Regions from separate parts of the Geobacillus sp. CAMR5420 genome, predicted to be linked through region 2. Evidence: a T-box and tRNA genes for the amino acid it is inferred to sense, from the RefSeq annotation. Region 2 holds a T-box; the other holds one or more tRNA genes.
The links. A T-box is a leader RNA that pairs with one kind of tRNA and senses whether it is charged. The one in region 2 lies ahead of alaS (alanine--tRNA ligase), so its partner is inferred to be a tRNA-Ala.
Positions count from the first base shown of each region.

Region 1 (13,217 bases), on a different contig from region 2:
TTCAAATTTGAACGGCTCAAACAGGCGTTGGAAAATTATCGGACGTTCCGCCGGTCGCTTGCGGAAAAGGAATCGCTCACCCAGGTGGAACTCGATGCCCTAAGGCGGGCGGCTGAACAACCGGCCGGACCGTCCTCCGAGCTTCCGAAAGGACTGAATGAGGTCACATTGGAAAAAGTGATCGCCTATTTGCGCGGGCACCGCTTCCCTGTTTCCGCCGAGGAAGTGGCCGAAGGAGTCGGCATCGCCCGCGTCACCGCCCGCCGCTATTTGGAGTACCTTGAGAAAACAGGAAAAGTCGTGCTCGATGTGCAATACGGCGGCGTCGGACGACCAGTGAATCGGTACCATCTGAAAGCAACATAACACGACGCCGTTTCACTTGGCTTTAAGCTGGTTGTCAGAGACGGAAAGCCAGGCCTTATTATGCCGTATCCCGCACCAGCAACCGGGCAGGCAGCTCTTCCTGTTTTCGCGCCACACGGCCTGTCTCCAGCCAATGGTGAAGAAGGCGGAACGCTCTTTCCCCGAGCGTAAAATGGGGGAGTGCCACGGTTGTAATGCCCAGCATTTCGGCCAATGGATCATTATCAAAACCAATAACGGCAAGCTCATCTGGAATGCGCACCCCGATTCGGCGCGCATGGAGCACGATTCCGGCCGCCACTTGGTCACTCGTCACAAGCAACGCGCTCGGCCTCTCCTCCATCGCGATCCATTGCTCCATAACCCGCTTTCCATCTTCAAGAAATAGACAACCATCGAAAACCCACTGCCGACGAGGAAGGACGCCGACTTCACGCAACACATCCTGGTACGCCCCTGCCCTCGCTTGGCTGTTCGGCCCGGTCATTCTTCCGATGCAATAACCGATGCGCCGGTGCCCCTTTTTGATCAAGTAGCGAAGCGCTTGGACAAACGCTTGGTAGTGATCGATATAGACAGTGAAAAAATCATACCTTTCCACCTGCTCACATAAAACAATGGGACCGTCTTCCTGATAAGCCGCAAACGCTTCCCAGTCCACTTCATGGGAACATACGATCAACCCATCCATTTGCTTCATCCGCAGCCGTTCCAACGCCTCAAGCTCCCTTTCCACCTCATAGTTTGTCTGAAACAAAAGCAACTGGTAACCATAACGAAGCGCCTCTTTGGAAATCCCTTCGATTACAGCGGAAAAATAAGGATGGTGAATGTACGGAAGCATGACCCCGACAATCGCTGTTCTTCCCTTCGCCAAGTGAACGGCTTGAATATTTTTCACATATTGAAGCTTCTGGGCTGCTTCCCAAACTGCCTTCCGCTTTTCCTCGCTCACATACGGATATCCGTTCAATACCCTCGATACAGTGGCCACCGACACACCCGCTTCTTTCGCCAAATCACGGATGTTCGCCACGTTCCCACTTCCCTCCATAAAAGCTCTTGACTTGAAACGCGTTTCATACATTACATTCATCCTGCCATCTAGTTCTAGTATACACGAGGAGGTGACCGCATGCTTTGCGGATTGGCTTCACTCATTCTGCTCGTCGCCGCTGTTTGGGGCGGGGCGCATATCGCCTTGCACGCGAAACAAACAAAAAAATAGGGAAACGAGTCTGTTTGTTTCCACCGTTTCAATTGGTATAATGGGGGGGTATAGGAACGTAGGGAGGAATGAACATGATTCGATACTGGAAACTGTTGTTCTCTCTCGCTGTCGCCTCCGTCTTGCTGGTTGGCTGTGGAACGAAAGAGCACGAGACGACACAGGCGGCAAAGGAAGAGCAGACAGCCGACGATCAAAAACCATCGTCTGATGCGCCGTCATCCAAGAACCCTTCTCCTTCGAAGGAAGCAAAAGAGCAAACATCAACGAAAAAGAACGAAGAAGAGCAACGAGCGGCAGGAGGAGGACAACCCGCTGCTTCACAACCGACCATTTCATTGTCCTACCAAGATGGAAACCAAACCATCACGAAAACTGCAACACTGCAAACGAGCGACAATCAACATTTTTCCCTCTATGTTTTGGAAGGATGGACCCTTGACGCCGAAGAACCGGGCGCCGATGTCTTGCTTCATGGCGAAGCCTTTGCCCGCATCCGCTTGCTTTCGGAGGGGGAAACAAACTACGAGCAGCTGGCGAAAGAACATGCCCAAGCGGTTGACGCCAACGCCGCCCGCCAACAAACGAACGGATTGCCTAAGCCGTTCGCTGATGCCGTTTGGTACACTGCCCAAGCGGACGGTGTCACCGTTCATGTCATCGCCAGCGCCCAACCAACGCCGATGCTATTGACCGTGCACGCTCCAAGCAACGAAGACGTGCTTGGCGCCGTACTCGCCATGGCGGCGACGCTGCAAAAGCAATAACTTATTTTAGGGAGGGCCTCGCCCTCCCGCCTTTCCAAAAAGAAAAACCCTCTTTTCGCCATATGAAGAGGGTCAAACGAGCTGCTTGCTTTCTTCTTTGCGGAAAAATGTTCTCATCGCATGGAACACATCCGATTTTTGCTTCAAAATATAATAGCGGAATTTTTCGTCTTTAATATTGCGATACGCCGACATGAGCGTGGAATGGCGGTTGTACTGGTTGACTTCCCCATACCCAAACATGTTCGATACTTTCATCAGCTCCTGAACAAGCTTCACGCAGCGGGCATTGTCCGATGTCAGGTTGTCGCCGTCCGAGAAGTGGAACGGATAAATGTTGTAGCGCGACGGTGGATATTTTGTCTCAATGAGTTCAAGCGCCTTGCGGTAGGCTGATGAGCAAATCGTTCCACCGCTTTCCCCTTTCGTGAAAAACTCCTCCTCACTGACGACTTTTGCTTCCGTATGATGGGCGATAAAGGCGATGTCCACCGTTTCGTATTTCGTGCGCAAAAAGCGGGTCATCCAGAAGAAAAAGCTGCGTGCCATATATTTTTCCCACATGCCCATCGATCCGCTTGTGTCCATCATCGCCAAGACGACCGCCTTCGATTCTGGTTTGACGACTTCGTTCCACGTTTTAAACTTCAAATCTTCACGGTAAATCGGATAAAAGCCTGGTTTGCCGTTCATGGCATTGCGCTTGAAGGCAGCGAGCATCGTCCGCTTCTTATCGATATTCCCCATCAGCCCGGTGCGGCGGATGTCGTTAAATTCGATATGTTGGGTTACATTTTGATCCAGCTCTTTTCGTTGCAAGTTGGGCAGCTCCAATTGGCTAAAGAACGCTTCCTCAATCTCCATCAGCGACACTTCAGCTTCGTAATAATCTTGGCCCGGCAAATCGCCAGCACCTTGGCCTTTTCCTGGCCCCTGCCCCTCCCCGCTTCCGTCTCGGGCCACCACATCACCGACTTGGCTGTCTCCATTTCCTTGGCCGACGTGTTTGTTTTTCTCATAATTGTAGCGGATTTTGTATTCATCGAGCGAGCGGATCGGAATTTTAATCACATCGCGCCCGTTGGACATGATAATGCTTTCTTCCGTAATTAAGTCGGGCAAATTGTTTTTGATCGCTTCCTTCACTTTTTCTTGATGGCGCTTTTGATCATCATATCCTTTGCGGTGGAGGGACCAGTCTTCCTTCGATACAACAAAATTCCCCTTCATGTTTTCCCCTCCTTTGAAAAAATCATTTTCACACTTTTCGCTTTCCCGCATATACTTATGTTGGCGTCATCAAAACGGGCCATCACTATGCCAAGTTGGTTTATTTTATCGTATGCAAAAATTCAAAATAATTGACCAATGAATGAGGAAAATAGAAAAGTAGACAAGCCCGATTATCAGCTTCGCGCCCTCTTGTTCTCTTCCTTTTAGCGAAGCTCGCTGCGTCGTCTTTGCTCGACCCTCCCTGTGCAACTCGGTCAGACAGAGGAGGAGGATAAAAAAAGCATGCCTCAGCGCTTGAGGCATGCCTAGCGGTTCAACAAGCTGCCGACATAGCGGAGCAATTCGTTGGCTGACGTGGAGTTGTACCCGTATTCATCAATGAGGCGGGCGACGACTTCGTTAATTTTTTTCAACTGCTGCTCATCCGGTGTTTTCGTCGACGTTGTAATTTTCACAATATCTTTTAGATCAGCGAACAGTTTTTTCTGGATTGCCTCGCGCAGCCGTTCATGCGAGTTGTAATCAAATCGCTGCCCTTTGCGCGCATAGGCGGAAATGCGGATTAAAATTTCTTCACGAAACGCTTTTTTCGCATTTTCGGAAATGCCGATTTGTTCCTCGATCGAGCGCATCAGCTTTTCATCCGGATTCATTTCCTCGCCAGTGAGCGGATCGCGCAGTTTCGTCTTGTTGCAGTACGCCTCGACGTTGTCCAAATAGTTATCCATCAACGTTTTCGCCGACTCTTCATACGAATAGACGAACGCCTTTTGCACTTCTTGTTTGGCGATTTCGTCATATTCTTTACGCACAAGCGAAATGAAGTTCAAGTACCGCTCGCGGTCTTCCTTCGTGATCGACGGATGCTGATCCAACCCTTCTTTCAACGAACGAAGCACGTCAAGCGCATTGATCGACGGCACTCCTTTGCGAATGATGCAGGCAGAAATGCGGTTGATGACATAGCGTGGGTCGATGCCGCTCATCCCCTCGTCCGGATGCTCCTTTTTCAGCTCCTCCACATCGACCTCGCTGAATCCTTCGATCATTTCGCCATCATACAAGCGCATTTTCTTCAATAAATCCACATCCGGCCGCTTCGATTCTTTCAACCGCGTCAAAATCGTAAACATGGCCGCAATCCGCAACGTATGTGGAGCGATATGCACGTCGGCGACATCGCTTTCGCGGATCATTTTTTCGTAAATGCGCTCTTCTTCCGAGACGCGCAAGTTGTATGGAATCGGCATGACGATGATGCGCGAATGGAGCGCCTCGTTCTTTTTGTTGGCGATGAACGACCGATATTCCGTTTCGTTCGTATGAGCGATAATCAATTCGTCGGCGCTGATTAAAGCAAACCGCCCAGCCTTGAAATTGCCTTCTTGCGTCAGCGACAGCAAATGCCAAAGAAATTTTTCATCGCACTTTAACATCTCTTGAAATTCCATAATCCCGCGGTTGGCTTTGTTCAGCTCGCCGTCAAACCGGTACGCGCGCGGGTCGGACTCGGAGCCGTATTCCGCGATCGTTGAAAAATCGATGCTTCCCGTTAAATCGGCGATGTCTTGCGATTTTGGATCAGACGGACTGAACGTCCCGATGCCGACGCGGCGGTTTTCCGAGAAGAAAATGCGCTCCACTAGCACGTCTTCAATGCGTCCGCCGTACTCTTTCTCAAGCCGCATCATATTGAGCGGCGACAGCTCGCCTTCGATGCGAATGCCGTATTCGCGGTAAAAATCGTCGCGCAAATGGTGAGGAATGAGGTGAAGCGGATCTTCATGCATCGGGCACCCTTTAATCGCATAAACGGCTCCGCGCTCCGTTTTGGAGTACTCCTCAAGCCCGCGCTTCAGGAGCGTTACCAACGTCGACTTCCCGCCGCCAACTGGCCCCATCAGCAGCAAAATCCGTTTCCGCACATCAAGCCGCTTCGCCGCCGGGTGGAAATATTCCTCAACGAGCCGCTCAAGCGCCTCCTCAAGCCCGAACAGGTGCTGGCTGAAAAACTTATATCGTTTCCGCCCATTCACCTCTTCGACCCCAGCATCTTTGATCATATTATAAACACGCGAATGAGCCGACTGGGCCACCCACGGCTTTTCTTTTAAAATCTTTAAATACTCAGCAAACGTTCCTTCCCATTTCAACTTTTCTTCTTCTTCCCGATACCGGGCGATTTTTTGCAAAATATCCATAAAGGACCTCCTCACCCTTGGATGTCTAACAGCAAGATTATTACAATTTATGCGAGGATGTCCCGTATCATTCGCCGCAAAAAAAATTTTGTCTCCTAACAACCAACTGCGGTCATTCACATGCTTGGCCATATTCGCTATAATAAAAGGGGAAACGCCTGCCACTTTCATTATGAAGGAGGAACAAACGATGCGCACTTTGCTTGTGCTAGGGGTTATCATTGCGTTTTTGACGGCCATTTTCACCGCTGGCTATGAAGACAAACCAGGCGTCAGACAATAAGACCAAAAAAACGACCTCCAGAGCGAAGGTCGTTTTTTTGTTTATGACAACCCATAAAACCGTTGTTGGCGCAACGCTTCGTACACTAAAATGGCCGCCGTGTTCGACAAGTTTAACGAGCGCACTTTGTCATTCATCGGGATGCGAAGGCAACGGTCCATATTGGCCTCAAGCAGCTCCTTCGGCAGTCCGGTCGTTTCACGGCCGAACACAAAGAAAATATGTTTTTCTGTATCGCTGAAATCAAACGAATCATAATACCGGCGCCCGAATTTCGTAATGAAATAAAACTCCCCTTCCGGAAAGCGGGCGAATAGTTCGTCAAGCGAGTCATAATACGAAATATTGACATACGGCCAATAATCAAGCCCGGCGCGCTTTAACATTTTATCATCCGTAGAAAAACCGAGCGGGCGGATCAAATGGAGCGACGTATCGGTTGCTGCGCACGTACGAGCGATGTTTCCAGTATTGGCTGGAATTTCTGGCTGGTATAGCACTACATGAAGCGGCATTTCCTTCACCTCAGCAACGTTTATTTGCGATCGATGATGTGAAAAAACTTATAGCGAATGTTCGGCGTATAGGCGCTTGAATCTTCATACGACCAATAGCGCATTCGGCTGTTTGTCGTATGGGCGTTCACAAGCGGCATCCCGTTCTGATCTTTCGCCACCACAATCGTTGAGTGGTCGAAGCGTCCGTCCCCTTGAAAATCATAACAGATGACATCACCTGCCATCAATTGCTCCGGCTCCGCCACTTCCACCGCCTGCAAGCCGATGCGCGACCCGCTCAAATACCAACGAAAAGCATGGGCCACAGCCCAGCTGTAACTCCAACTTCCGTGTTGACACCACCATCCCCTCGCCCGGTTCGGATAGCCCGTCATCGGCGCCCCGCCTGCATACAAGCATTGAGAGACAAAATTCGTGCAATCCACCGGAAACGACGGAAACACCGGGTTATGCCGATTCCACCACGTTTCCGCATACCGCACCGCCCGGGCGCGGTCATACTGGTAAGAAAGACGCTCCCCCGTCCATTGCTCTCGTTCGACGCGCGGCGCCTCCATATCCCCCCCCAACCGGTTGATCGGTTCATCAGTTACAAGCTCACCGCGAACAAAACAGGCGCATCGCTCCTCAACCTGTTCTTCTATATATAGTGAACCCCTTTGCTTAATTAAAAATTGATGGTGGGCAATATACATAACTTTCGCTTCCCGCTCGATGGTCTGCCTGCCGACAATTTGTCCCCGGATCGTGCAACGGACGATCTCCGCACCGCGCTTTTGGCAAAGCCGTTGCTTTCTTGCCGCCTCTTCGCTTCGGATATTGCTTTCCGACACAAACGAGCGGGCTCGCTCATCCAACCACGCGCGCAACTGTTTTTTCATGCTGCTTTCCACCACTTTCGTTTTTGTTACTACCTTATGTGGGGAAGCTGCGTTTTTTTCCCTATTCCTTTGCCTCAGCCAACAGTTTCAGTCCTTTTTCAATCTCAGCGATCACATCGGCATCCGCCTCCGTTTGCCGCGCGGCCTCCAAGTAAGGCTTAGCGCTTGGATCCCCGATTTTCCCGAGCGCCCACGCCGCCGTCCCGCGGATGACGGGACGGCTATCCTCTTTCAACAAACGCAGTAAGTGCGGCACCGCGGTTTGGTCTTTGTAATGGGCGAGCGCCAGAATGGCATTGCGCTGAATCGGCTTTTTCCCACGCCATGAACCCGCCATGGCCCCAAATGTTTCTTTAAATTCACGGTTGCTCATCTGAAGCAGCGGGATGAGCTTCGGCTTTACCGCTTCCGGATCCGGCTCGAATTCTGGATGCAAATGAAAGTCTTTCCCCTTATTTTCCGGGCAGACTTGCTGGCATGTATCGCAGCCGTACAGCCGGTTCCCGATTTTCTCCCGAAACTCGTCGGCTAAAAAGCCTTTCGTTTGCGTTAAAAAGGAAAGGCACCGCTGTGCGTTCAGTTGCCCCCCTTGCACAAGCGCCCCGGTCGGGCAGGCATCAATGCATTTCGTGCACGTGCCGCATCGGTTTTCAACCGGTTCATCAGGGGGAAATGGAATATTCGTAATCATTTCTCCCAAATACACATACGATCCAAACTCCGGTGTAATAATAGAGCAGTTCTTGCCGCTCCAACCGATCCCTGCTCGTTCCGCCACCGCCCGATCAGCGAGCTCTCCGGTATCCACCATCGAGCGAACGCGGGCATGGGGCACTTTGGCCAGCAAAAACTCCTCGAGCTGCTGCAAACGTTCCCGCAACACATCGTGGTAGTCCTTTCCCCATGAAGCGCGGCAAAAAACGCCGCGCCGTTCCGTCTTTGTCCCCCGCGGCGCATTTTTCATTTTAGACGGATAGGCAAGAGCAATGGCAATAATCGATTTTGCTTCCGGAAGAAGCAATGAAGGATTCGTCCGTTTCTCAATATCTGGTTCCTCAAAACCGGACTGATAGCCGAGCTCCTGCTGGCGGCGCAGCCGTTCCTTTAATTCAACAAACGGATCAGCGCTCGCAAATCCGATTTTATCAATGCCGATTGACCGACTGTACTCAATGACTTCCTGCTTTAATGCCATAACATCCATCGTTTTCCCTCCTTTCGTCATATATGGTAAAATGAAATCCGAGGTGATCAAGATGAAATGCGTGATATCAGAACAACTAAAGCAACGCCTTCCTTCTGGTAAATTCGGCGTCATCCGCTATCATCATATCGAGGTCAGCGATTCACCGCAAATGTTAAGGGGGAGGCTTGAGCTGTTTCAAGAATCTCTTTACATCGAGCTGCAGGAAAAGTCGATTGCCGACATCCCTGAGATGGTCGAATGGCGCCGTACTTTCAAACAAATCGGAACGGACCCAAGCCGCTATCGACCGTCAAGTGAAAGCCTGTACCGACGCATCCAGAAAAAAAGCTTCATTCCGCCTATCCATTCAGCGGCGGACATAAACAACTTTTTTTCACTCTATTATAAAATTCCGCTCGGCATCTATGATCTAGACCGCATCAACGGGACAGTGACGCTCACGATCGGCACGGAACAAGATGAATACATCGCGTTAAACGGCCGCACAGTCAACTTTGCCAACAAACTCGTCAGCAAAGATGAACGAGGGCCGTTTGGCAGTCCGATCGTCGATTCGGAGCGGACCGCCGTGACGAGAGAAACGAAAAACGCTTTGCAAATCGTTTACTTTCTCCCATCAACGCCAGAAGAAACCGCCAAGCGCCAGCTTCAAGCCATCCAAACGATGTTTGTGCAAATTCATGGCGGCGAAGCCGACGCCCAATTGTTCATTTGATCTTCTCCCCCCACTTTCCTGCCGTTGGAAACGGGGGACTCCCTCCCTACCTGAACTCTCTCCCTACGCTCACGCGTGGAAGTGAGGGTCTTCTCGGTTTAGGGTGGTAAATAAAAAAACGCAATGCCTCGTTCTTTAACGAAACGAAACACTGCGTTGTCCCCAACAATCATAACGTAATTTTAAAGCTAACGAGAGATATTATAACAGACTTCCACACGCATCGCAAGAAAAAAACGCAAAAATCGACAAAAGAAATTGTACAAAAGGGCACCAGAATCTCTGGTGCCAGCAACCAGTGACCCGTACGGGATTCGAACCCGTGTTACCGCCGTGAAAGGGCGGTGTCTTAACCACTTGACCAACGGGCCATTATGGCGGAGAAGGCGGGATTTGAACCCGCGCGCCGCAAAACTGCGACCTAACGGTTTAGCAAACCGTCCCCTTCAGCCACTTGGGTACTTCTCCAAAGAAATGGCTCCGCAAGTAGGATTCGAACCTACGACCTACCGGTTAACAGCCGGTTGCTCTACCGCTGAGCTATTGCGGAATGATGAATAACTATATGTTATGCACATCTTCCAAATGTGCTCGTTGCCTCTTCCTCTGCCAGCTAATTCAAGGAAGCGAGATGCGTCGAGGCAACTCGCAGCGAATTCGAAGATGTGAAGCTCGTCGCTCCGATTTTGCTGTGGAACGATGGGGCATTGTTCGCCCATTATTATAGCGAATGACCCAAAAATATTCAATGGAAAATAATGGGCCTAAGTGGACTTGAACCACCGACCTCACGCTTATCAGGCGTGCGCTCTGACCAGCTGAGCTATAGGCCCATAAAAAGCGGGTGATGGGAATCGAACCCACGACATCAGCTTGGAAGGCTGAGGTTTTACCACTAAACTACACCCGCATATCATTTAGTTGAACATCCGCCACGCTGCTTCCATGCCCCTTCCTCTACCAGCTGATTCATAGAAGCCAGATGCGTCGGGGCAACTCGAAGCAGATTCGATGATGCAGATGCTCGTGGCTGAGGTTTTACCACTAAACTACACCCGCAAATATAGAATATAATGAAAAGGGCGACTAGTGGGAATCGAACCCACGCATGCCAGAGCCACAATCTGGTGCGTTAACCACTTCGCCATAGTCGCCTCGTTCTGGTGCCGGCTGCAGGACTTGAACCCGCAACCTACTGATTACAAGTCAGTTGCTCTACCAATTGAGCTAAGCCGGCACATTTAAAATTAGCTAGTGATTCATGTTGTCTGCCTGGTTGTGCCTCTTCCTCTCCCAGCTAATTCGAGGAAGTCAAATGCTCGGTGTCCCTTCCTCTGCAAGCTTATTCAAAGAAGTGGGATGCGTCGGGACAACTCGCAGCAGATTCGACGATGCGAATGCTCGTCTCTACCAATTGAGCTAAGCCGGCACGATTTTAAAGTGCATGGCGGAGGAGGAGGGATTCGAACCCCCGCGCGCCTTGCGGCGCCTCTCGGTTTTCAAGACCGACCCCTTCAACCACTTGGGTACTCCTCCAAAAAAGCAACAATAATAATGGTGGACCTTGTAGGACTCGAACCTACGACCGGACGGTTATGAGCCGTCTGCTCTAACCAGCTGAGCTAAAGGTCCGATAATGGTGGCGGTGGAGGGGATCGAACCCCCGACCTCACGGGTATGAACCGTACGCTCTAGCCAGCTGAGCTACACCGCCAAATTTAAGAAGTCAAAAGGTGGAGCCTATCGGGATCGAACCGATGACCTCCTGCTTGCAAAGCAGGCGCTCTCCCAGCTGAGCTAAGGCCCCATGATAAATCGGGAAGACAGGATTTGAACCTGCGACCTCACGGACCCGAACCGTGTGCTCTACCAAGCTGAGCTACTTCCCGATAAAACGCGCTCGAGAGGATTCGAACCCCTAACCTTCTGATCCGTAGTCAGATGCTCTATCCAATTGAGCTACGAGCGCACAAGTGCCGAGGGCCGGACTCGAACCGGCACGGTAGTTACCTACCCCAGGATTTTAAGTCCTGTGCGTCTGCCAATTCCGCCACCCCGGCGGAAGTGGAGCGGAAGACGGGGCTCGAACCCGCGACCCCCACCTTGGCAAGGTGGTGTTCTACCGCTGAACTACTTCCGCAAGACGATGAGCCATGGAGGACTCGAACCTCCGACCCTCTGATTAAAAGTCAGATGCTCTACCTACTGAGCTAATGGCTCATGGGTTCAATAACACTCCGAGACAACGATGTCCCTTCCTCTACCAGCTGATTCAAAGAAGCCGAATGCGTCGGGACAACTCGAAGCAAATCCGAAGATGCTTTGCTCGTTGCTCTACCTACTGAGCTAATGGCTCATGGTTAGGACAACACTCTAGGTACTACCTAGCTCTACCTGCCTCTTCCTCTGCCAGCTAATTCAAGGAAGCCTCGTGCGTCGAGGCAACTCGAAGCAAATTCGATGATGTAACGCTCGTTACTGAGCTAATGGCTCATAGTTAGGATAACACTCCGAGACAACAATGTCCCTTCCACTGCCAGCTGATTCGAAGATGCAGGATGCGTCGGGACAACTCGAAGCGAACTCGAAGATGTAGCGCTCGTTACTGAGCTAATGGCTCGCGGTTGCCGCCTTAATGGCTTAAGGGGTTATTAAGGAATAAGAATGCCGGCTGCAGGACTTGAACCCGCAACCTACTGATTACAAGTCAGTTGCTCTACCAATTGAGCTAAGCCGGCACATTTAAAATTAGTTAGTGACTCATGTTGTCTGCCTAGTTGTGCCTCTTCCTCTGCAAGCTGATTCGAGGAAGCTGAGTGCGTCGAGGCAACTCGCAACAGACTCGACGATGCGAATGTTCGTCGCTACCCATTGAACTAAGCCGGGGTGGTTTGAACATCTGACATGTCTGTGAACTACTCCCACTTAGCTTTGCATGAAGCGGGAACCTTCTTTCGGAACTATGATAAAAATGGTGGCTCGGGACGGAATCGAACCGCCGACACAAGGATTTTCAGTCCTTTGCTCTACCGACTGAGCTACCGAGCCATATCTTATTTTTCCCTTGTTCGTTGATGACTTTTGTGTCCCTTCCTCTACTAGCCCATTCGAAGAAGCCAGATGCGTCGGGACAACTCGCAGCAGATTCGACGATGCGGATGCTCGTCTCTACCGACTGAGCTACCGAGCCATATTTTTTCATCTTTCACAATTTTGGAAGAATGGCGGTCCCGACGGGACTCGAACCCGCGATCTCCTGCGTGACAGGCAGGCATGTTAACCACTACACTACGGGACCATATTGGTTGCGGGGGCAGGATTTGAACCTGCGACCTTCGGGTTATGAGCCCGACGAGCTACCGGACTGCTCCACCCCGCGACGGTAAGAAATTCATCTCATTTGATAACGCTCTAAGTGTTTCTTTAAGACTGCCTCTTCCTCTGCCAGCGAACTCGAAGATGTCGAATGCGTCGAGGCAACTCGCAGCATATTCGACGAAGCGAAGGCTCGTTGCTCCACCCCGCAGCGATAAGAATATACTTAAGTTTTGACAATGCTCAAATTGCATTTTCGTTGCCTCTTCCTCTGCCAGCGAACTCGAAGATGTCGAATGCGTCGAGGCAACTCGCAGCATATTCGACGAAGCGAAGGCTCGTTGCTCCACCCCGCGATGATGAGAAAGCAAGTCAGCTTTTATATTAAGATGGTGGAGGATGACGGGATCGAACCGCCGACCCCTTGCTTGTAAGGCAAGTGCTCTCCCAGCTGAGCTAATCCTCCACGAAATTGCCTAGCAGCGACCTACTCTTGCAGGGGC
Region 1 is NZ_JHUS01000013.1:189-13,405, reverse strand. Features, by position in the region: gene DI44_RS13415 (response regulator) at 1-366, shown strand, start outside; gene DI44_RS13420 (LacI family DNA-binding transcriptional regulator) at 425-1,402, opposite strand; gene DI44_RS13425 (hypothetical protein) at 1,669-2,361, shown strand; gene yhbH (sporulation protein YhbH) at 2,434-3,591, opposite strand; gene DI44_RS13435 (PrkA family serine protein kinase) at 3,900-5,795, opposite strand; gene trmL (tRNA (uridine(34)/cytosine(34)/5-carboxymethylaminomethyluridine(34)-2'-O)-methyltransferase TrmL) at 6,120-6,593, opposite strand; gene DI44_RS13445 (amidase domain-containing protein) at 6,614-7,477, opposite strand; gene queG (tRNA epoxyqueuosine(34) reductase QueG) at 7,539-8,681, opposite strand; gene DI44_RS13455 (phenylalanine--tRNA ligase beta subunit-related protein) at 8,734-9,399, shown strand; tRNA gene DI44_RS13460 (tRNA-Glu) at 9,699-9,770, opposite strand; tRNA gene DI44_RS13465 (tRNA-Ser) at 9,775-9,867, opposite strand; tRNA gene DI44_RS13470 (tRNA-Asn) at 9,875-9,949, opposite strand; tRNA gene DI44_RS13475 (tRNA-Ile) at 10,159-10,232, opposite strand; tRNA gene DI44_RS13480 (tRNA-Gly) at 10,239-10,309, opposite strand; tRNA gene DI44_RS13485 (tRNA-His) at 10,481-10,553, opposite strand; tRNA gene DI44_RS13490 (tRNA-Thr) at 10,561-10,636, opposite strand; tRNA gene DI44_RS13495 (tRNA-Ser) at 10,845-10,935, opposite strand; tRNA gene DI44_RS13500 (tRNA-Ile) at 10,955-11,031, opposite strand; tRNA gene DI44_RS13505 (tRNA-Met) at 11,037-11,113, opposite strand; tRNA gene DI44_RS13510 (tRNA-Ala) at 11,134-11,206, opposite strand; tRNA gene DI44_RS13515 (tRNA-Pro) at 11,215-11,288, opposite strand; tRNA gene DI44_RS13520 (tRNA-Arg) at 11,295-11,368, opposite strand; tRNA gene DI44_RS13525 (tRNA-Leu) at 11,374-11,459, opposite strand; tRNA gene DI44_RS13530 (tRNA-Gly) at 11,465-11,539, opposite strand; tRNA gene DI44_RS13535 (tRNA-Lys) at 11,547-11,619, opposite strand; tRNA gene DI44_RS13540 (tRNA-Thr) at 12,065-12,137, opposite strand; tRNA gene DI44_RS13545 (tRNA-Phe) at 12,372-12,447, opposite strand; tRNA gene DI44_RS13550 (tRNA-Asp) at 12,622-12,697, opposite strand; tRNA gene DI44_RS13555 (tRNA-Met) at 12,702-12,778, opposite strand; tRNA gene DI44_RS13560 (tRNA-Val) at 13,105-13,180, opposite strand; rRNA gene rrf (5S ribosomal RNA) at 13,189-13,217, opposite strand, start outside.
Region 1: it has a tRNA-Ala gene. The T-box ahead of alaS (alanine--tRNA ligase) is inferred to sense a tRNA for this amino acid. The anticodon was not compared.

Region 2 (18,335 bases):
GGCGACCCAAGAGCGGAGTCAATGGAAAGAACGGGCCATCAGCTGTTTAGAGCGCATGGCGGTGCTGCGTCCGGTTGAAGACGATATTCTTCGCTCGCTGCGCTTATTGAAGGAAGAACTCGAGAAAGGGGAGACAGCTAGGCGGTTTATGGTGGAGGCGCTTTTGCTCTATTTGGCGAAATACTCGCTTCCGCTGTACAATGAGTTGAAGGAGGCCATTGAACGCTATTTTGATTAAAACCACCGCTCTTCCCACGGGGAGACGCCCCATTCGCCGAAAATGAATAGGCGGCATCGGAGGATGTCTGTGAACATAGCGTCATCAATCTCAAGGAGGGGGTCGGCATGCCCAAAACGACGGAGCCGCTTGCTTGGCGGATGCGGCCGCGGACGATCGATGAGATCGTTGGGCAACAGCACATCATTGGCCCTAGTACGCCGCTTTATAAAATGGTCAAAAAAGGTCATGTTCCCTCGCTTTTGCTTTACGGAGAGCCGGGGACAGGGAAGACGTCACTCGCTTACGCCATTGCCCGCACCGCCGGGCGCGAATGGGTCGCCATCAATGCGACGACCGCCGGCAAAAAGGAAATCGAAGAGGCAGTCGAAGCGGCGCGTTGGTCGGGCAATGTCCTCTTATTTATCGACGAAATCCATCGGCTGAATAAAGCGCAGCAAGACGTTTTGTTGCCGCATCTCGAATCCGGGCTCGTGACCTTGATTGGCGCCACAACGGAAAACCCGTTTCACGAGGTCAATCCCGCCATTCGCAGCCGCTGCGGGCAAATCCAACAACTGAAACCGCTCACGCCGGATGACCTCTTGATCATTCTGAAACGGGCGCTCGCTGATCCGGAACGAGGGGTCGGCGAGCCGCCGGTTGTCATTGACGAGTCGTTGTTATGGCGCATCGCCGAGGCAGCCGGTGGGGATGCGCGCGTCGCGCTTTCGCTTCTGGAGGCGGCGGTTGCGGCTGCCGATGAGCGCCACGGCCGCTTGTATATTGATGAGGATATCGTGGCTTCATGCACCGCAAACCGCGGTTTTACCCATGACAAATATGGCGATCATTATTATTCGTTGTTGTCCGCGTTTCAAAAAAGCGTGCGCGGCAGCGATGCCGATGCCGCGCTTCATTATTTGGCCCGTCTGCTTGAAGGCGGAGACTTGGCGGCCGTTTGCCGGAGATTGCTTGTGATGGCTTATGAGGACATCGGACTTGCCAATCCGATGATGGGAGTGAAAGTACAGGCAGCGGTCGAAGCGGCGGAACGCCTCGGGCTGCCGGAAGCGCGCATTCCGCTCGCGGTTGTGACGATTGAACTCTGTTTAAGCCCGAAATCCAACAGTGCTTACAAGGCGCTGGACGCTGCCATTGCCGATGTCCGTTCCGGCAAGCTTGGCGATATTCCGGATCATTTAAAAGACGCTCATTACAAAGGGGCGGCTGCACTCGGGCGTGGACAAGGCTACTTGTATCCGCACGATTATCCGAACAGCTGGGTGGCGCAAACGTATTTGCCCTCCGCTCTGGAAGGCGTCCGCTATTATGAACCGAAAGAGCATGGCGAGGAAAAACATTACGCCAAAGTGTACCGGCGGCTTGAGCAGTTGAAACAAGAGGTCAAGGTTCAGCCGTGAAGGGAAAGGGATTTTTATGATATAATAACACAGGCGTTTCATGCTCGCTTTGACCGAGCTGACCGGATGGAACGTGGCGTACATTCGCATCGGGATCGAAGCGTTCGTGCTGTTGGCCGGCTGGTTGCTCGGCGGCCCGGTGTCGTTTGGCACGTTCCTTTTTTGTGTGACGATCGGTTCGATTGCCGGCTTGGCGCTGCCGCAATGCCAAAAGGTCGCAAGCCGCCTGCTTGGACCGGCCGCCGGCACTCGGACGCAAGGGTTAAGCCGTTAGGAGGGATATGAATGAAGATTTCGACGAAAGGCCGATATGGCTTGACGATTATGATTGAATTGGCCAAAAAATATGGCGATCGTCCGATCTCGCTTCGTTCGATCGCCAAGGCGAACAATTTATCCGAACATTATTTAGAGCAGCTCGTCACGCCGCTGCGCAACGCCGGGCTCGTCAAAAGCATTCGCGGAGCGTATGGCGGCTATGTGCTTGCTGAACATCCGGCGAAAATCACCGCCGGCGACATTTTGCGCGTGTTGGAGGGGCCGCTGGCCCCGGTCGAGGAGCTCGAGGAGGAAGAGCCGGCGAAGCGCGAGCTATGGATTCGCATCCGCGATGCGGTCGAGGAAGTGCTCGACAGCACAACGCTCGAAGATTTGGCGAAGTATAGCGACGGGGATGAAGGGGCATATATGTTTTATATTTAAGCATACAGAAAGGAAAGGAGAATGGCCGTTGGAACGGATTTATTTGGACCATGCGGCAACTTCCCCGGTCCATCCAGACGTGGCTGCCGGTATGGTCCAGTGGATGACGGAACAGTTCGGCAACCCGTCAAGCATCCATCATTTTGGACGGCAGAGCCGCCGCGCGGTCGATGAAGCGAGGGCTGTCATCGCCCGCTCGATTGGGGCGAAAGAGACGGAGATTGTGTTTACAAGCGGCGGCACGGAAGCAGATAACTTTGCGGTCATCGGAACGGCCATAGCGAACCGCGGCCGCGGCAATCATATCATTACAACCGCCATCGAGCATCATGCGGTGCTGCGCGCTTGTGAATATTTAGAGACGCAAGGGTTTGAGGTCACGTATTTGCCCGTTGACGAACAAGGGACGGTATCGGTCGAGGATGTCAAGGCCGCGCTGCGCGATGAGACCGTTTTGGTGTCGGTCATGTTTGCCAACAACGAAGTCGGCACGATCCAGCCGATTCGCGAAATCGGGGCGCTGCTTCGCGATCATCCGGCTTATTTCCATACGGACGCCGTCCAGGCGTACGGGCTTCTTCCGATCGATGTGAATGAATACGGGATCGATTTGCTGTCGATTTCCGCTCATAAAATCAACGGCCCGAAAGGAAGCGGCGCGCTTTATGTCCGGGAAACGGTCCGCATCACTCCGCTCCTTTTCGGCGGCGAACAGGAGCGGAAGCGGCGCGCCGGCACGGAAAACGTCCCCGGCATCATCGGCTTGGCGCAGGCGGCGGAAATCGCTGAGCGAACAAGGGAAGAGAAACGTCGGCAATATGCGGCGTGGCGCGAGGCGATGCTTGCGATTTTCCGCTCCTCAGGGATCGACTATGCGGTCAACGGCCGCCCGGATGGCCTGCCGCATATTTTGAATGTCGCCTTCCCGGGAACGAATGTCGAATCGCTGCTCGTGAACTTGGATTTAGCCGGCATTGCCGCCTCGAGCGGGTCAGCATGCACCGCCGGGTCAATCGACCCGTCGCACGTGCTTGTCGCGATGTGCGGAAAAGAGTCGGAGCGCATCCGTTCGTCTGTGCGCTTCAGCTTCGGGCTCGGCAATACGATGGAACAAATTGAGCGGGCGGCCGAGGAAACCGTGAAGATCATAAAGCGGCTCACAAACCGCTAAAGGGGGGAAACAGCATGAACAAAGCGCCGCACGAAACGCGCGTCGTCGTCGGCATGTCCGGCGGGGTCGACTCGTCGGTCGCTGCGTTGCTATTGAAAGAACAAGGATATGATGTGATCGGCATTTTTATGAAAAACTGGGATGACACCGATGAAAACGGCGTTTGCACGGCGACTGAGGACTACGAAGACGTCGTGCGCGTTTGCAATCAAATCGGCATCCCGTATTATGCGGTCAATTTTGAAAAACAGTATTGGGACAAAGTGTTTACGTACTTTTTGAATGAATACAAAGCCGGGCGCACGCCGAACCCGGACGTGATGTGCAATAAGGAAATTAAGTTCAAGGCGTTTTTAGAGCACGCCATGTCGATCGGCGCCGATTACATCGCAACCGGCCATTACGCCCGCGTCGAGTTTCGCGATGGCGAATATAAAATGCTGCGTGGAGCCGACCCGAACAAAGACCAAACGTACTTTTTAAACCAGCTCGGCCAAGCTCAGCTGTCGAAAGTGATGTTTCCGATCGGCCATTTGCAGAAAGCGGACGTGCGCCGGATCGCCAAAGAGGCTGGGCTCGCCACCGCTGGAAAAAAAGACAGCACGGGCATTTGCTTTATCGGCGAACGCGATTTCAAAGAATTTTTGAGCCATTATTTGCCGGCTCAGCCAGGAGTGATGAAAACGCTCGATGGCGAAGTGAAAGGGCGGCATGACGGCGTCATGTATTACACGATCGGCCAGCGCCACGGCCTTGGCATCGGCGGCAGCGGCGAACCGTGGTTTGTCGTCGGCAAAGATGTGCGCGAAAATGTGCTGTATGTCGCCCAAGGGTTTGAAAACGAATATTTGTATTCCACCTCGCTAAAGGCGGTCGATGTCAACTGGGTGTCTGACCGCAAGCCGGAAGCGCCGTTCCGTTGCACGGCGAAATTTCGCTATCGTCAGCCTGATGTCGGCGTGACGGTCCACCCGCTTGCGGACGGCGGGGCGGAAGTCGTGTTTGATGCGCCGGCGCGGGCGGTGACGCCGGGGCAGGCGGTTGTTTTTTACAACGGCGAGGAATGCCTCGGCGGCGGTACGATCGATGAGGTGTTCCGCAACGGCGAAAAGCTTTGGTATGTTGGTTGACGGATGTGCCGGTGCGCACGATCTTCAATCAGGCTATTAGGCTGGAGGCCGTTGCTTGAAAATCACGTTGAATCAGGGAGGGGATGGGCGGTGGCCAATTTCAACGAACAAGGCTTGGGGTATATGCGCGAGGGGAAGTATGAGGAAGCCATCCGCTGTTTTTCCGCTGCGGTCGAACAGCATCCGGACGATCCAGCCGGGTACATTAACATTGGCACGGTTCTCGTTGCTGCCGGTGAAGAAGAGAAGGCGCTTGACTGTTTCCGGCAGGCGTTGAAAATTGACAAGAAGGCGGCGGCCGCGTATTACGGCATGGGTACAGTGCATTATAAGCGTGAGCAGTTCGCGAAAGCGAAAGATATGTTTGAGCGCGCGCTAGGGCTTGGTCTTGACGATGCCGATACGCATTTTATGCTCGGCATGTCCTTATGGCGGCTCGAGATGCCGCGGCTGGCGCTGCCGTATTTGCAGCGCGCGGCTGAGCTGAACGAGACGGATGCCGAAGCGCTGTTTCAGCTTGGCCTTTGCCTCGCCACGCTCGATTATGTCGATGAGGCGAAGCGTTATTTCGAAAAAACGTTGGAACTCGATCCGCGCCACGCTGATGCGTACTACAATTTAGGCGTCATTTATGCGTACAAAGATGAGCTCGATGCCGCCCGCAATATGTTTGCCGCTGCCTTGGAAGCCAAGCCCGATCACGTGCTTGCCGGATACGGAAAGAAACTGATGGAAAAGCGGCTTGCGCCGTAAAAAGGCAGGGGGATGGCTGTTGCAAGAGCAACAAATCCTCGCCCTTGACGGACGCACGTTCATTAAAGGAGTGTGCTTGGCGGTCATTTTTCATAATGAGGAAACATTGTACACGGTCGTCCGCGTGCGCGTTGAGGAAACGAACGAAGCGCCCGTTGAGGAGGAAGTCGTCGTCACCGGCTATTTTCCGCGTTTAAACGAAGGGGACGTCTACATCTTTTACGGACAATTCCGCCAACATCCGCGTTTTGGCCGCCAATATGCGGCTAGTCAGTTCCGCAAACAGCTTCCGAACACGAAAGAAGGAGTCATTCATTATTTATCGAGCGGTTTGTTTAAAGGAATCGGCAAAAAAACGGCTGCGGCGATTGTCGAGACGCTCGGCGAAAACGCGATCGCCGCGATTTTGCGCGACCCCAGGGCGCTAGAGCGTGTGCCGAAGCTGACGAAAAAAAAGGCGAAGCAGCTGTACGATGCGCTTCGCGCCCACGAAGGGCTTGAGCAAACGATGATCGCCCTCGCCCAGCTCGGTTTTGGCCCGCAGCTGGCCATGAAAATTTACCAAGCGTATGGCGAAGAAGCGGTTGACATCATCCACGAGAACCCGTACCAGCTCGTTGAGGATATCGAAGGGATCGGCTTTGGCCGCGCTGATGAAATCGGGCGCCAGCTCGGCATTTCCGGCAGCCATCCGGCCCGGCTGCGCGCCGCCTCGTTGTTTGTTCTTGAACAGGCGTGCTTGCAGGAAGGGCACGTTTATTTGCGCGAGGAAGAGCTGATGGAGCGCGTCGGGGAGCTGCTTGACGGAAGGCTGAGCGGTGCGGTGGATGGACGAGCGATCAGCCAAACGCTTCTGATGTTAAGCGAAGAAGGGAAGCTGATCGCCGAGCAAGGGCGTTATTATCTCCCTTCCCTTTACTTCGCCGAGAAAGGGATCGTCTCCAACATTAAGCGGCTGCTCGGGCAGACGCCGCCGTCGGCGTTTGCCGAGTCGGAGTTTTTGCTGGCGCTTGGGGCGCTTGAGGAACGGCTTGGCATGCAATATGCCCCCCAGCAAAGGGAAGCGATCCAACAAGCGCTTTCTTCGCCGCTGTTTATTTTGACCGGCGGTCCGGGAACGGGGAAAACGACGGTCATCAAAGGCATCGTCGAGCTGTTTGCCGCCCTAAACGGCCTGTCTCTTGACCCGGCTGACTACAAACAAGGCGAGCCGTTTCCGGTGCTGCTGGCCGCACCGACCGGCCGAGCGGCGAAGCGGATGAGCGAGGCGACCGGGCTGCCGGCGGCGACGATCCACCGCTTGCTTGGCTGGAATGGGGCGGAAGGGTTCAGCCGCGACGAGAACGAACCGATTTCCGGCAAGCTGCTTGTCATCGATGAGATGTCGATGGTCGACACGTGGCTCGCCAACCAGCTGTTAAAAGCCGTGCCAAACGGCATGCAAGTCATTTTTGTCGGCGATGAGGATCAATTGCCATCCGTCGGGCCAGGGCAAGTGCTGAAAGACTTGCTCTCTTCAGGCGTCATTCCGTTCGCTCGGTTGACCGAGGTGTATCGCCAGGCGGAAGGATCATCGATCATCGAGCTTGCTCATGAGATGAAGCGCGGCGTCGTGCCGGACGATTTGACCGCTCCGAAGGCAGACCGTTCCTTCATCCGCTGCCGTGCGGGCCAGGTCGTCGATGTCGTGCGGCAAATCGCGGACAACGCGCGCAAAAAAGGGTTTTCCGTCAAAGATATTCAAGTGCTCGCCCCGATGTACCGTGGTCCAGCGGGCATTGACCAATTGAACAAAGCGCTTCAAGAGCTGTTCAACCCGCCGGCTGAGGGGAAGCGGGAGCTGTCGGTCGGTGAGGTCGTCTACCGCGTCGGCGATAAGGTGCTGCAGCTCGTCAATCAACCGGAAGACAATGTGTTTAACGGCGACATCGGCGAAATCGTTGCCATTTTTTACGCCAAAGAAAATATCGAAAAGCAAGACTTGCTCGTCGTTTCGTTTGATGGCATTGAAGTGACGTACACACGGCAAGATTTAGGACAAATCACCCATGCGTACTGCTGTTCGGTTCATAAGGCGCAAGGAAGCGAGTTTCCAATCGTCATTTTGCCCGTCGTCAAAAGCTATTACCGGATGTTGAAACGGAATTTGTTGTATACTGCGGTGACAAGAAGCAAGCAGTTTCTCGTTTTATGCGGGGAAGAGGAAGCGTTTCGATTCGGCGTCGCAAAACAAAGCGACGGAGCGCGCCAGACGGCGCTCGCTGAGAAGCTGGCGGGGGCGGCGGCGCCGTTTGTCGAGGTCGAACTGCCGTTTGAAGAGGCGAACATGGGGATGGAAAACGTTACGCCGTATGACTTTATGGGCGATGAGCCAAGCTAAAGGTGGCTGGAAAGGTGGGAGAACGATGCGGACGTTTTCCGACATCAAGGGCCTTCCCATTTATGAACAAACGACGGGAAAAATGGTCGGAACGATCGCTGACATTTGGTTTACCAGCCACGGCGCGGTCAAAGGGCTTGTCGCGGAACAGGGCGGTTTGTTCGGCCGCCGCCGCTATTTGCCGCTTTCAGCCGTGCAGTCGTTCGAAAACGACCGAGTCATCATCTGTGATGCCGATAGCTTCCAGCCGTTTCCTTCTTCTGACAGCGGCCACTCTCTTTACGGCGAACGCGGCCTCGCCGGCAGCATGGTTGTCGCCGCGGACGGAACAACGATCGGACTGTTGGATGACGTATATTTTGACGGGCAATTGGGCAAAATTGACGGATACGAGATCAGCGAGGGATTTTTTTCCGATTTGACCGAAGGAAAGAAACGAATGGAGCTCGCTCCGTTTACCGCCAGAGAAGGCGTGGTCACCGTGGAAACAACGATGTAAGGAGAGTGGCTGTCCATGCTCATTTGCCCGAATTGCAAACGAAAAAATTTAGGGAAAATCGGCGTCAACCAGTACTACTGCTGGGATTGCTTTATTGAGCTGTCCGTCTCGAAAGGGATGATCCACGCCCATCAAGTGGAAGAAGACGGAACGTTGAGTTCTCTTGACGACTTGTTTGACGACCACGAACGCACGATCCAATTTTAGGGGGGACACGCATGAACCGGATGATGACGTCGCTGTTAGCAGTCGGATTAGGCGTCGCCGCTTATCAGCTCGCCCAACGAAACGATTGGATGAACGGTCGCACGATGCGGAGGATGCGCCGCCGCTTGATGCAAGCGATCCGCTGACGGCGCTCGCCCTCGCCTTTGCGCGGGGGCGTCGCCTTGTGGCTGTCAAATAGTGCTAAAAGCGGTGAAGGCATATTTCCCGCCGCATCTCCTACACTAAACGGTAGGAGGTGTGGCGATGGGCGAGCAACAATGGCTGTCGTTCTTTCGCATCGGAAAATGGCTGCTCATGACGGCAATCATCTATTTGATCGTTCGGATGAAAGACGTTTGGCGGCCGGTCATTGATTTTATCGCAACGGTGTTGACGCCGTTTTTGCTGGCGTCGTTTATTACGTATTTGCTCTACCCGCTTGTGGAATCCATCCATCGCAAAGGAATGCCGCGCGCCCTTGCCATTTTGTTGATTTATTTGTTGTTTTTCGGTTTGGTCGGCTACGGCTTGTACCGCGGCGTGCCGCTATTCATCGCCCAGTTGCGTGAACTGGATGAACAGCTGCCGTCTTTGATGAATACATACCGCCAATGGGTGCGCCACATCCACGACGAGACGTCGAATTGGCCGCTTGAGGTGCACACACGCATCGAGGCGATGTTTGCCGAGATCGAGCAGGCAGCGGCGGCCGCCGTCGCGATGGCGATCAACGCCGCCAAATCGTTCATCGGTTCGGCGGCGACGCTGTTGATCATTCCGTTTATCGTCTTCTATATGTTAAAAGACATCGATGTGTTGAAAAAAGCGGTTTGGTACATGACACCGAAGCGGTGGCGTGGGCCGGGGATGGCGTTTTTGAAGGATGTCGATGAATCGCTCGGCGGCTACATTCGCGGCCAGCTGTTCGTCTGTGCGGCGATCGGTCTGGCAGCGGCGCTCGGCTTGTGGCTTGCGGGCATGGATTATCCGCTGTTGCTCGGCTTTGTCATTGGCGTGACGAACATCATCCCGTATTTTGGCCCGCTGATCGGCGCCGTTCCAGCGGTCATTTTGGCTGCCACCGTCTCGCTGAAAATGGTCGTGATCGTGCTTGTCATCATTTTTACCTTGCAGTTTTTAGAAGGGAACATCTTGTCGCCGTTGATCGTCGGCAAAAGCGTGCATATGCATCCGCTTGTCATTATGCTCGCCCTCTTTGCCGGCGGCGAGCTCGCCGGCGTGCTCGGCCTCATTCTCGCCGTTCCGACGGCGGCGGTGCTGAAAGTGGCCCTCGCCCATTGGAAAGAGCATTATGCTTCGCATTGACAAATGCTCTCTGCTTGTCTATAATCTTTCAATGAAAAAAGCGAATACATAACGCGATGACGGATCGAGTATGTTGCAGTCCATCTTAACGCGCGAGCTCGCGCACAGAGAGGAATTTCCGCGGCTGAAAGAAATTCCAGATGAAGGGCAACAGAAGGCTAATCCGGAGCGCAGGCAAAACCTGACGCAAGGCTGCGTTACGGCCAAAGAGGTGATGGGCGTTTTTTGCCCATAAACAGGGTGGTACCGCGAGCATAACTCTCGTCCCTGCAGGGGATGGGAGTTTTTTTATATAAAAGGCGAAAGGGGAGGATCATCATGAAAAAGCTGACATCCGCCCAAGTGCGGCGCATGTTTTTAGAGTTTTTCCAAGAAAAAGGCCATGCGGTTGAGCCGAGCGCATCGCTCATTCCGGTCGACGACCCGTCGCTGTTGTGGATCAACAGCGGCGTCGCGACGTTGAAAAAATACTTTGACGGGCGCATCGTTCCGGAAAACCCGCGCATTTGCAACGCGCAAAAATCGATCCGCACCAACGACATCGAAAACGTCGGGAAAACGGCGCGCCACCATACGTTTTTTGAAATGCTCGGCAACTTTTCGATCGGCGATTACTTCAAGCGTGAAGCGATCCATTGGGCATGGGAGTTTTTGACGAGCGACAAATGGATCGGTTTTGATCCGGAACGGTTGTCCGTCACCGTCCATCCGGAAGACGAGGAAGCGTACAACATTTGGCGCAACGAAATCGGCTTGCCGGAAGAGCGGATCATTCGCCTTGAAGGCAACTTCTGGGACATCGGCGAAGGCCCGAGCGGTCCGAACACGGAAATCTTTTACGACCGCGGCGAAGCGTTCGGCAACGACCCGAACGATCCGGAGCTGTACCCAGGCGGGGAAAATGACCGCTATTTAGAAGTATGGAACCTTGTCTTTTCGCAGTTTAACCATAACCCGGACGGCACGTACACGCCGCTGCCGAAGAAAAACATCGACACCGGCATGGGCTTGGAGCGGATGTGCTCGATTTTGCAAGACGTGCCGACGAACTTTGAAACCGACTTGTTCCTGCCGATCATCCGCGCGACCGAGCAGATCGCCGGCGAGCGGTATGGCGAAGATCCGGACAAAGACGTCGCCTTTAAGGTGATCGCCGACCATATTCGAGCCGTGACGTTCGCGATCGGCGACGGGGCGCTGCCGTCAAATGAGGGCCGCGGTTATGTGCTGCGCCGCCTGCTCCGCCGCGCGGTGCGCTATGCGAAACATATCGGCATTGACCGTCCGTTTATGTACGAACTCGTCCCGGTCGTCGGCGAGATTATGCACGACTACTATCCGGAGGTGAAAGAAAAAGCCGATTTCATCGCCCGCGTCATCCGGACGGAAGAAGAACGGTTCCATGAAACGCTCCATGAAGGGCTCGCCATATTGGCGGAGGTGATCGAAAAGGCGAAAGAGCAAGGAAGCGACGTCATTCCGGGCGAGGAAGCGTTCCGCCTGTATGATACGTACGGCTTTCCGATCGAGCTGACGGAAGAGTACGCCGCTGAAGCGGGCATGACGGTCGACCATGCCGGATTTGAGCGCGAGATGGAGCGGCAACGCGAACGGGCGCGCGCGGCCCGGCAAGATGTCGATTCGATGCAAGTCCAAGGCGGAGTGCTCGGTGACATTAAAGATGAAAGCCGGTTTGTCGGCTACGATGAGCTTGTTGCCGCATCGACGGTCATCGCCATCGTCAAAGACGGGCGGCTTGTCGAGGAAGTGAAAGCCGGCGAAGAGGCGCAAATCATCGTCGATGTGACGCCATTTTACGCCGAAAGCGGCGGACAAATCGCTGACCAAGGCGTGTTTGAAAGCGAAACAGGAACAGCGGTCGTCAAAGATGTGCAAAAAGCGCCGAACGGCCAACATCTTCATGCGATCATCGTCGAACGCGGAACGGTGAAAAAAGGATCCCGCTATACGGCGCGCGTCGATGAAGCAAAGCGGATGCGCATCGTAAAAAACCATACGGCGACCCATTTGCTCCATCAAGCGCTAAAAGACGTGCTCGGCCGCCATGTCAACCAAGCGGGGTCGCTTGTCGCCCCGGACCGGCTTCGTTTTGACTTCACCCATTTTGGGCAAGTGAAGCCAGAGGAGCTCGAGCGCATCGAAGCCATCGTCAACGAACAAATTTGGAAAAGCCTCCCGGTTGACATTTTTTATAAACCGCTCGAGGAAGCGAAAGCGATGGGCGCGATGGCGCTGTTTGGCGAAAAATACGGCGACATCGTCCGCGTCGTCAAAGTCGGCGACTACAGCCTCGAGCTGTGCGGCGGCTGCCATGTGCCCAACACATCAGCCATCGGGTTGTTTAAAATCGTCTCCGAGTCCGGCATCGGCGCCGGCACGCGTCGGATTGAAGCGGTGACCGGAGAAGCGGCATACCGCTTTATGAGCGAACAGCTTGCTATTTTGCAAGAGGCGGCGCAAAAACTGAAAACAAGCCCGAAAGAATTGAATGCGCGTCTTGACGGACTGTTTGCCGAGCTGAAAGAGCTCGAGCGCGAAAATGAATCGCTTGCTGCCCGCCTCGCCCATATGGAAGCTGAGCACCTCACCCGTCAAGTGAAAGATGTAAACGGCGTGCCGGTGTTGGCGGCAAAAGTGCAGGCCAATGACATGAATCAACTGCGGGCCATGGCTGATGATTTGAAACAAAAGCTCGGCACGGCGGTCATCGTGTTGGCGTCCGCCCAGGGCGGAAAAGTGCAACTGATTGCCGCAGTAACGGACGATTTGGTGAAAAAAGGATTCCATGCCGGCAAGCTGGTGAAAGAAGTAGCGTCGCGTTGCGGTGGGGGCGGCGGCGGGCGCCCGGATTTGGCGCAAGCTGGCGGCAAGGACCCAAGCAAGGTCGGCGAAGCGCTCGGTTATGTCGAAACATGGGTGAAATCCGTTTCCTAATTGGCGCGGATCGTGTACAATGGATGTAAAAGGACGGGGTGCCTGAATAAGGAGCGAGGTGGAAACGGTGAGCTCGTTTGACCAAACGATGCAGTTTCATTTTTCCGAGGAGCCGGCCGAGACGAACGTTCGCGAAGTGTTGTTGACGGTGTATGGCGCCTTGCAGGAAAAAGGCTACAATCCGATCAATCAAATTGTCGGCTACTTGTTGTCCGGCGACCCAGCTTACATTCCGCGCCATAAAGATGCGCGTGCGCTCATCCGCAAAATTGAACGCGACGAATTAATCGAGGAATTGGTGAAATTCTATTTACAGGGGCAACGAAAGGATTAACCTAATGCGGACGCTAGGATTAGATTTGGGAACGAAAACGCTCGGCGTTGCCGTTAGCGACGAACTCGGCCTTACAGCGCAAGGATTGGAGACGATCGCCATTGATACGGAGCGCGGCGACTACGGCTTAAAGCGGCTGCGCGCCATCATCGATGAGTACGGCGTCGATACGATTGTCGTCGGGTGGCCGAAAAACATGAACGGCACGCTCGGGCCGCGCGCTGAGGCAAGCGAGCGGTTCGCCGCCAAATTGCGAGAGGAGTTTTCTTTGCCCGTTGTGCTTTGGGATGAACGGCTGTCGACGATGGCCGCCGAACGGATGTTGATCGCTGCCGACGTCAGCCGGAAAAAGCGGCGGAAAGTGATCGACAAAATGGCGGCGGCCGTCATTTTGCAGTCATATTTGGACAGTAAACGATAAATTGGAGGAGAAAACATGGAACACGGAGACCGTCATATTACCGTTGTCGACGAACATGGCAACGAGCAGCTGTGCGAAATTTTGTTTACGTTTGAATCAGATGATTTCGGCAAATCGTATGTGTTTTACTATCCGGTCGGCGTCGAGGCGGAAGATGAAAACGGCGAGACGGAAGTGCACGTTTCCGCCTTCATCCCTGGGGATGAGAACAAAGAAGGCGAACTGCTCCCAATCGAGACGGAAGAAGAGTGGGACATGATCGAAGAAGTATGGAATACGTTTTGCGCTGAACAGGAAGAGGAAGACGACGAATAACGGACAGCAGAGGGGGGCCAAAAGGATCGGGGCCCCTTTTCTTATTGCCGTATTATGCGCTGAGAAACGATAAGTTGTGTTCCATGCAATGGTTCAGACATCTTCTTGTTTGTCCGACAAATGTTGCGAAGGGCTTCGATTGACCGGCGCGTATCCTCCCCTGGCTTTGCATTTTTTGACCGTCAAGGGCGAAAAATGCGGAACTTTGTAGTATAATATGGCCGGGTGAAAGGAGGACAAAGATGAAACAGAACGATTTTAGGGCGCCAGAGGCGCGGCTTGTGCGGAAAATCGTCTTGATTGTCTGTGCTGTTCTGCTGGCGGCGTTTGTCATTGCCGGCGCCAGCAGTTTCTTATACATCCGTTCAGCGCTTAAGCCCGTCGACCCGAATGACCGCACCCCGGTCCATGTCTCGATTCCGATCGGTTCATCGGCGGCGGCGATTGCCGAGCAGCTCGAACAAAAGCGGCTCATTAAAAGCGCGGCCGTGTTTCGCTTATATGTCCGCTGGAAAAATGAATCCGGCTTCCAGGCTGGGGAGTATGAGTTGACGCGGGCGATGCCAATGGCGCGCATCATTGAGCTGTTAAAAACGGGGAAATCGCTAAAAATCGGATTGAAGCTGACCGTTCCGGAAGGGTCGCAATTGGTGCAAATCGCTGACCTCATTGCCGCGAAAACAGGGTACAAACAAGAACAAATTATGAAATTGCTTAACGATCGCGCGTATATCGAACGGCTGATGAAAATGCACCCGGATTTGTTGACTGATGATATTTTTCACAAAGGCATCCGCTATCCGCTGGAAGGCTACTTGTTCCCGGCGACGTATGTGTTTGCTGACGAAAAGCCGCCGCTCTCAGAGATCATTGAGGCGATGGTGGCGAAAACGGCAGCTGTGCTTGACACATATAAGGCAGCGATGAAAGAAAAGAACATGTCGCCGCATCAGCTGTTGACGATGTCGTCGCTCATTGAGGAAGAGGCGACGGAAAAAGCTGACCGCCAAAAAATCGCCAGCGTGTTTTACAATCGGCTGCACCGCGGCATGCCGCTTCAAACCGACCCGACCGTTTTGTACGCCCTTGGCGAACATAAAGAGCGTGTGTTGTATAAAGATTTGCAGGTCAATTCGCCGTACAACACGTACATTCATAAAGGGCTGCCGCCGGGGCCGATCGCCAACGCCGGCGTAATGTCGATCGAAGCGGCGCTTGAACCGGCGGCGACCGACTATTTATACTTTTTGGCGACACCGGGCGGCGAGGTCATTTTTACGAAAACGTTGGCCGAGCATAACCGGGAAAAGGCGAAGCATATTGGAAAACAATAGGTCAAAACGGAAGGTAATGGCCGGTGGGGTGAAACGGCTTCGCTTTTCCGCTGTTTTATGGTAGTATAGTTGAACAGACCAACGATAAGAGTCCTTTGCGGCTCTTATTTTTCATGACGACAAAGCGCAAATGCCGGGTTGTATATAGATGCAATTTGAAGCTTTACCATTTGTAGTTTTTCCCGAGTATTTGATCGACTGTCGGGCGACCGAACAACGCCGCTTCCAGACCCATATATGGGTCTGTGAAGCAGGCCGGTTGTTCGGTCTTCCGTCACGCCAAGGCGTGACGGAGGCAAGCCACAGGCTTGCCTCCGTCAGTCGAAAATGGGCAAACCGCTTTTCCGTCAAGGATATATTAAACTTCTTCGTTGCATCTATATAGTTCAACTTTGGCGAGCGCTTTTCAGTTTGCTGACGGCAGGGAGGAATTCCTCTTGCTTTCCAATGACATTGTTTCGTACTTGCAAAAGCTGCGTCCGGCGCCGGATGAGGACATTGAGGAGATGGAGCAGTACGCCTATCGGCACCGCATACCGATCATGGATCCGGTGAGCGTCGAAGTGCTGTTATTCATCTTGAAGCTGATCAGGCCGCGCCGCATTTTGGAAATCGGCACGGCGATCGGCTATTCGGCGATCCGGATGGCAAAGGCGCTGCCGGACGCGCGCATTGTGACGATCGAAAAAGACCGGGAGCGGTATGAGCGCGCCCGTTTTTACATCGAAAAGACGAACACCAAGCGGCAAATCGAGGCGGTGTTGGGCGATGCGCTCGCGGTCGAGGCCGGTGTGGCGGCCGCCGCGCCGTTTGATGTGCTGTTTATTGATGCCGCCAAAGGGCAATATGAGCGCTTTTTTACGCTCTATGAGCCGTTTGTGGCTGCAGGCGGCCTCATCATCAGCGACAACGTCTTGTTTAAGGGGCTCGTCGCCGCCGAAGCGCCGGCGGACAATCGACGGCTTTGGAACATCGCCCGAAAAATTCGCCGCTACAATGAGTGGCTCATGAGTCGAAGCGGTTATGATACGGTCATCATTCCGGTCGGCGATGGGCTCGCCATATCGAAAAAACGAGGTGAAGAACAGTGAAAAAACCCGAATTGCTCGTGACGCCGACGAGCGTTGCCCATATCGACGAGCTGGCTGAAGCCGGAGCGGACGCGGTCATCATTGGCGAGCAGCGCTACGGTTTGCGGCTTGCCGGCGAATTTTCCCGCCATGATGTCGCTGCCGCCGTCAAAGCCGCCCACCGGCGCGGCATGAACGTGTATGTGGCGATGAACGCCATTTTCCATAACGATAAAGTGGACGAGCTTGGCGACTACGTCGCGTTTTTGGCTGATGTCGGCGCCGATGCCATCGTCTTCGGCGATCCCGCGGTGCTCTTGACTGTCCGAGAAACGGCGCCGCACATGAAGCTCCACTGGAGCACGGAGACGACAGCGACGAACTGGTATGCGTGCAACTATTGGGGCCGGAAAGGGGCGAAGCGCGCCGTCTTGGCCCGCGAGTTGAACATGGACGCCATTTTGGAAATCAAAGCCCATGCCGAAGTGGAAATCGAGGTGCAAGTGCACGGCGCGATGTGCATGTACCAATCGAAGCGCTCGCTGATCGGCAGCTATTTTGAATATCAAGGGAAAGTGATGGAAGTTGAACGGAAGAAGTACGAAAAAGGGATGTTTCTTTACGACAAAGAGCGCGACAACAAATATCCGATTTTTGAAGACGAAAACGGCACGCATATTATGAGCCCGAACGATGTTTGCATGATCGATGAGCTCGGCGACATGGTCGAGGCCGGCATCGACAGCTTTAAAATTGACGGGATTTTGCACGAGCCGCGCTACATTACCGAAGTGACGAAGCTGTACCGCCGCGCCATCGATTTATGCGCGGATGACCGCGAGCGGTACGAACGGGAAAAAGAGGAGCTGCTTGCGGCCGTTGAAGCGCTTCAGCCGCCGCATCGCCGCATCGACACCGGATTTTTCTTCAAAGAGACCATTTATTGAGAAAAGGAGGGAAGCAGCATGCTTTTAAAAAATGATCGCATCTCCGAAATCATTGACGGCAAGCGCGTCATTGTGAAAAAGCCAGAGCTGCTCGCCCCGGCCGGCAACTTGGAAAAACTGAAAATCGCCGTCCATTACGGCGCAGACGCCGTCTTTATCGGAGGCCAAGAGTACAGCTTGCGCGCCAACGCCGACAACTTTACGATCGAGGAAATTCGCGAAGGGGTCGAATTTGCCAATCGATACGGAGCCAAAGTATACGTAACGGCCAATATTTACGCCCATAACGAAAACATCCCTGGCCTTGATGACTATTTGCGGGCGCTTGAAGATGCCGGTGTTTGCGGCATCATCGTCGCCGACCCGCTCATCATCGAAACGGCGCGCCGGGTGGCGCCGAAGCTTGAAGTGCATTTAAGCACGCAGCAATCGCTTACCAACTGGAAAGCGGTCCAATTTTGGAAAGAGGAAGGGCTCGAGCGGGTTGTGCTCGCTCGTGAAGTGGGCGCAGAAGAAATCCGGCAGATCAAAGAGAAAGTCGATATTGAAATCGAGGCGTTCATCCATGGGGCGATGTGTTCCGCCTACTCCGGCCGCTGTGTATTGAGCAACCATATGACGGCGCGCGACTCAAACCGCGGCGGATGCTGCCAGTCGTGCCGCTGGGATTACGATTTGTATCAGCTCTCGGACGGCCGGGAAATTCCGTTGTTTGAAAAAGGGGACGCTCCGTTTGCGATGAGCGCGAAAGATTTGAACTTAATCCGCGCCATTCCGGTGATGATCGAATTGGGTGTGGATAGCTTGAAAATTGAAGGGCGGATGAAATCGATCCATTACGTGGCGACGGTTGTCAGTGTCTACCGGAAAGTCATTGATGCCTACTGCGCTGACCCAGACCATTTCACGATCCGCGAAGAGTGGGTGCGGGAGCTGGAGAAATGCGCCAACCGCGAGACGGCGCCGTCGTTCTTTGACGGCTTCCCGGATTATACGAACCATATGTACGGGACGCACAGCCGGAAAACGACTCATGAATTCGCCGGTTTGGTGCTTGGCTATGACCCGGAGACGGGCATCGCCACCGTCCAGCAGCGCAACCATTTCCGCCCGGGCGATGAAGTCGAATTTTTCGGTCCGGAAATTGAAA
Region 2 is NZ_JHUS01000054.1:14,333-32,667, reverse strand. Features, by position in the region: gene DI44_RS04230 (TetR/AcrR family transcriptional regulator) at 1-238, shown strand, start outside; gene DI44_RS04235 (replication-associated recombination protein A) at 346-1,641, shown strand; gene DI44_RS04240 (hypothetical protein) at 1,682-1,915, shown strand; gene DI44_RS04245 (Rrf2 family transcriptional regulator) at 1,927-2,343, shown strand; gene DI44_RS04250 (cysteine desulfurase family protein) at 2,372-3,514, shown strand; gene mnmA (tRNA 2-thiouridine(34) synthase MnmA) at 3,529-4,644, shown strand; gene DI44_RS04260 (tetratricopeptide repeat protein) at 4,735-5,397, shown strand; gene DI44_RS04265 (ATP-dependent RecD-like DNA helicase) at 5,417-7,777, shown strand; gene DI44_RS04270 (PRC-barrel domain-containing protein) at 7,803-8,276, shown strand; gene DI44_RS04275 (hypothetical protein) at 8,292-8,483, shown strand; gene DI44_RS18260 (YrzQ family protein) at 8,495-8,629, shown strand; gene DI44_RS04280 (AI-2E family transporter) at 8,748-9,809, shown strand; T-box leader at 9,857-10,081, shown strand; gene alaS (alanine--tRNA ligase) at 10,128-12,764, shown strand; gene DI44_RS04290 (IreB family regulatory phosphoprotein) at 12,832-13,098, shown strand; gene ruvX (Holliday junction resolvase RuvX) at 13,103-13,519, shown strand; gene DI44_RS04300 (DUF1292 domain-containing protein) at 13,535-13,834, shown strand; gene mltG (endolytic transglycosylase MltG) at 14,077-15,168, shown strand; gene DI44_RS04310 (O-methyltransferase) at 15,606-16,259, shown strand; gene DI44_RS04315 (peptidase U32 family protein) at 16,256-17,185, shown strand; gene DI44_RS04320 (U32 family peptidase) at 17,204-18,335, shown strand, end outside.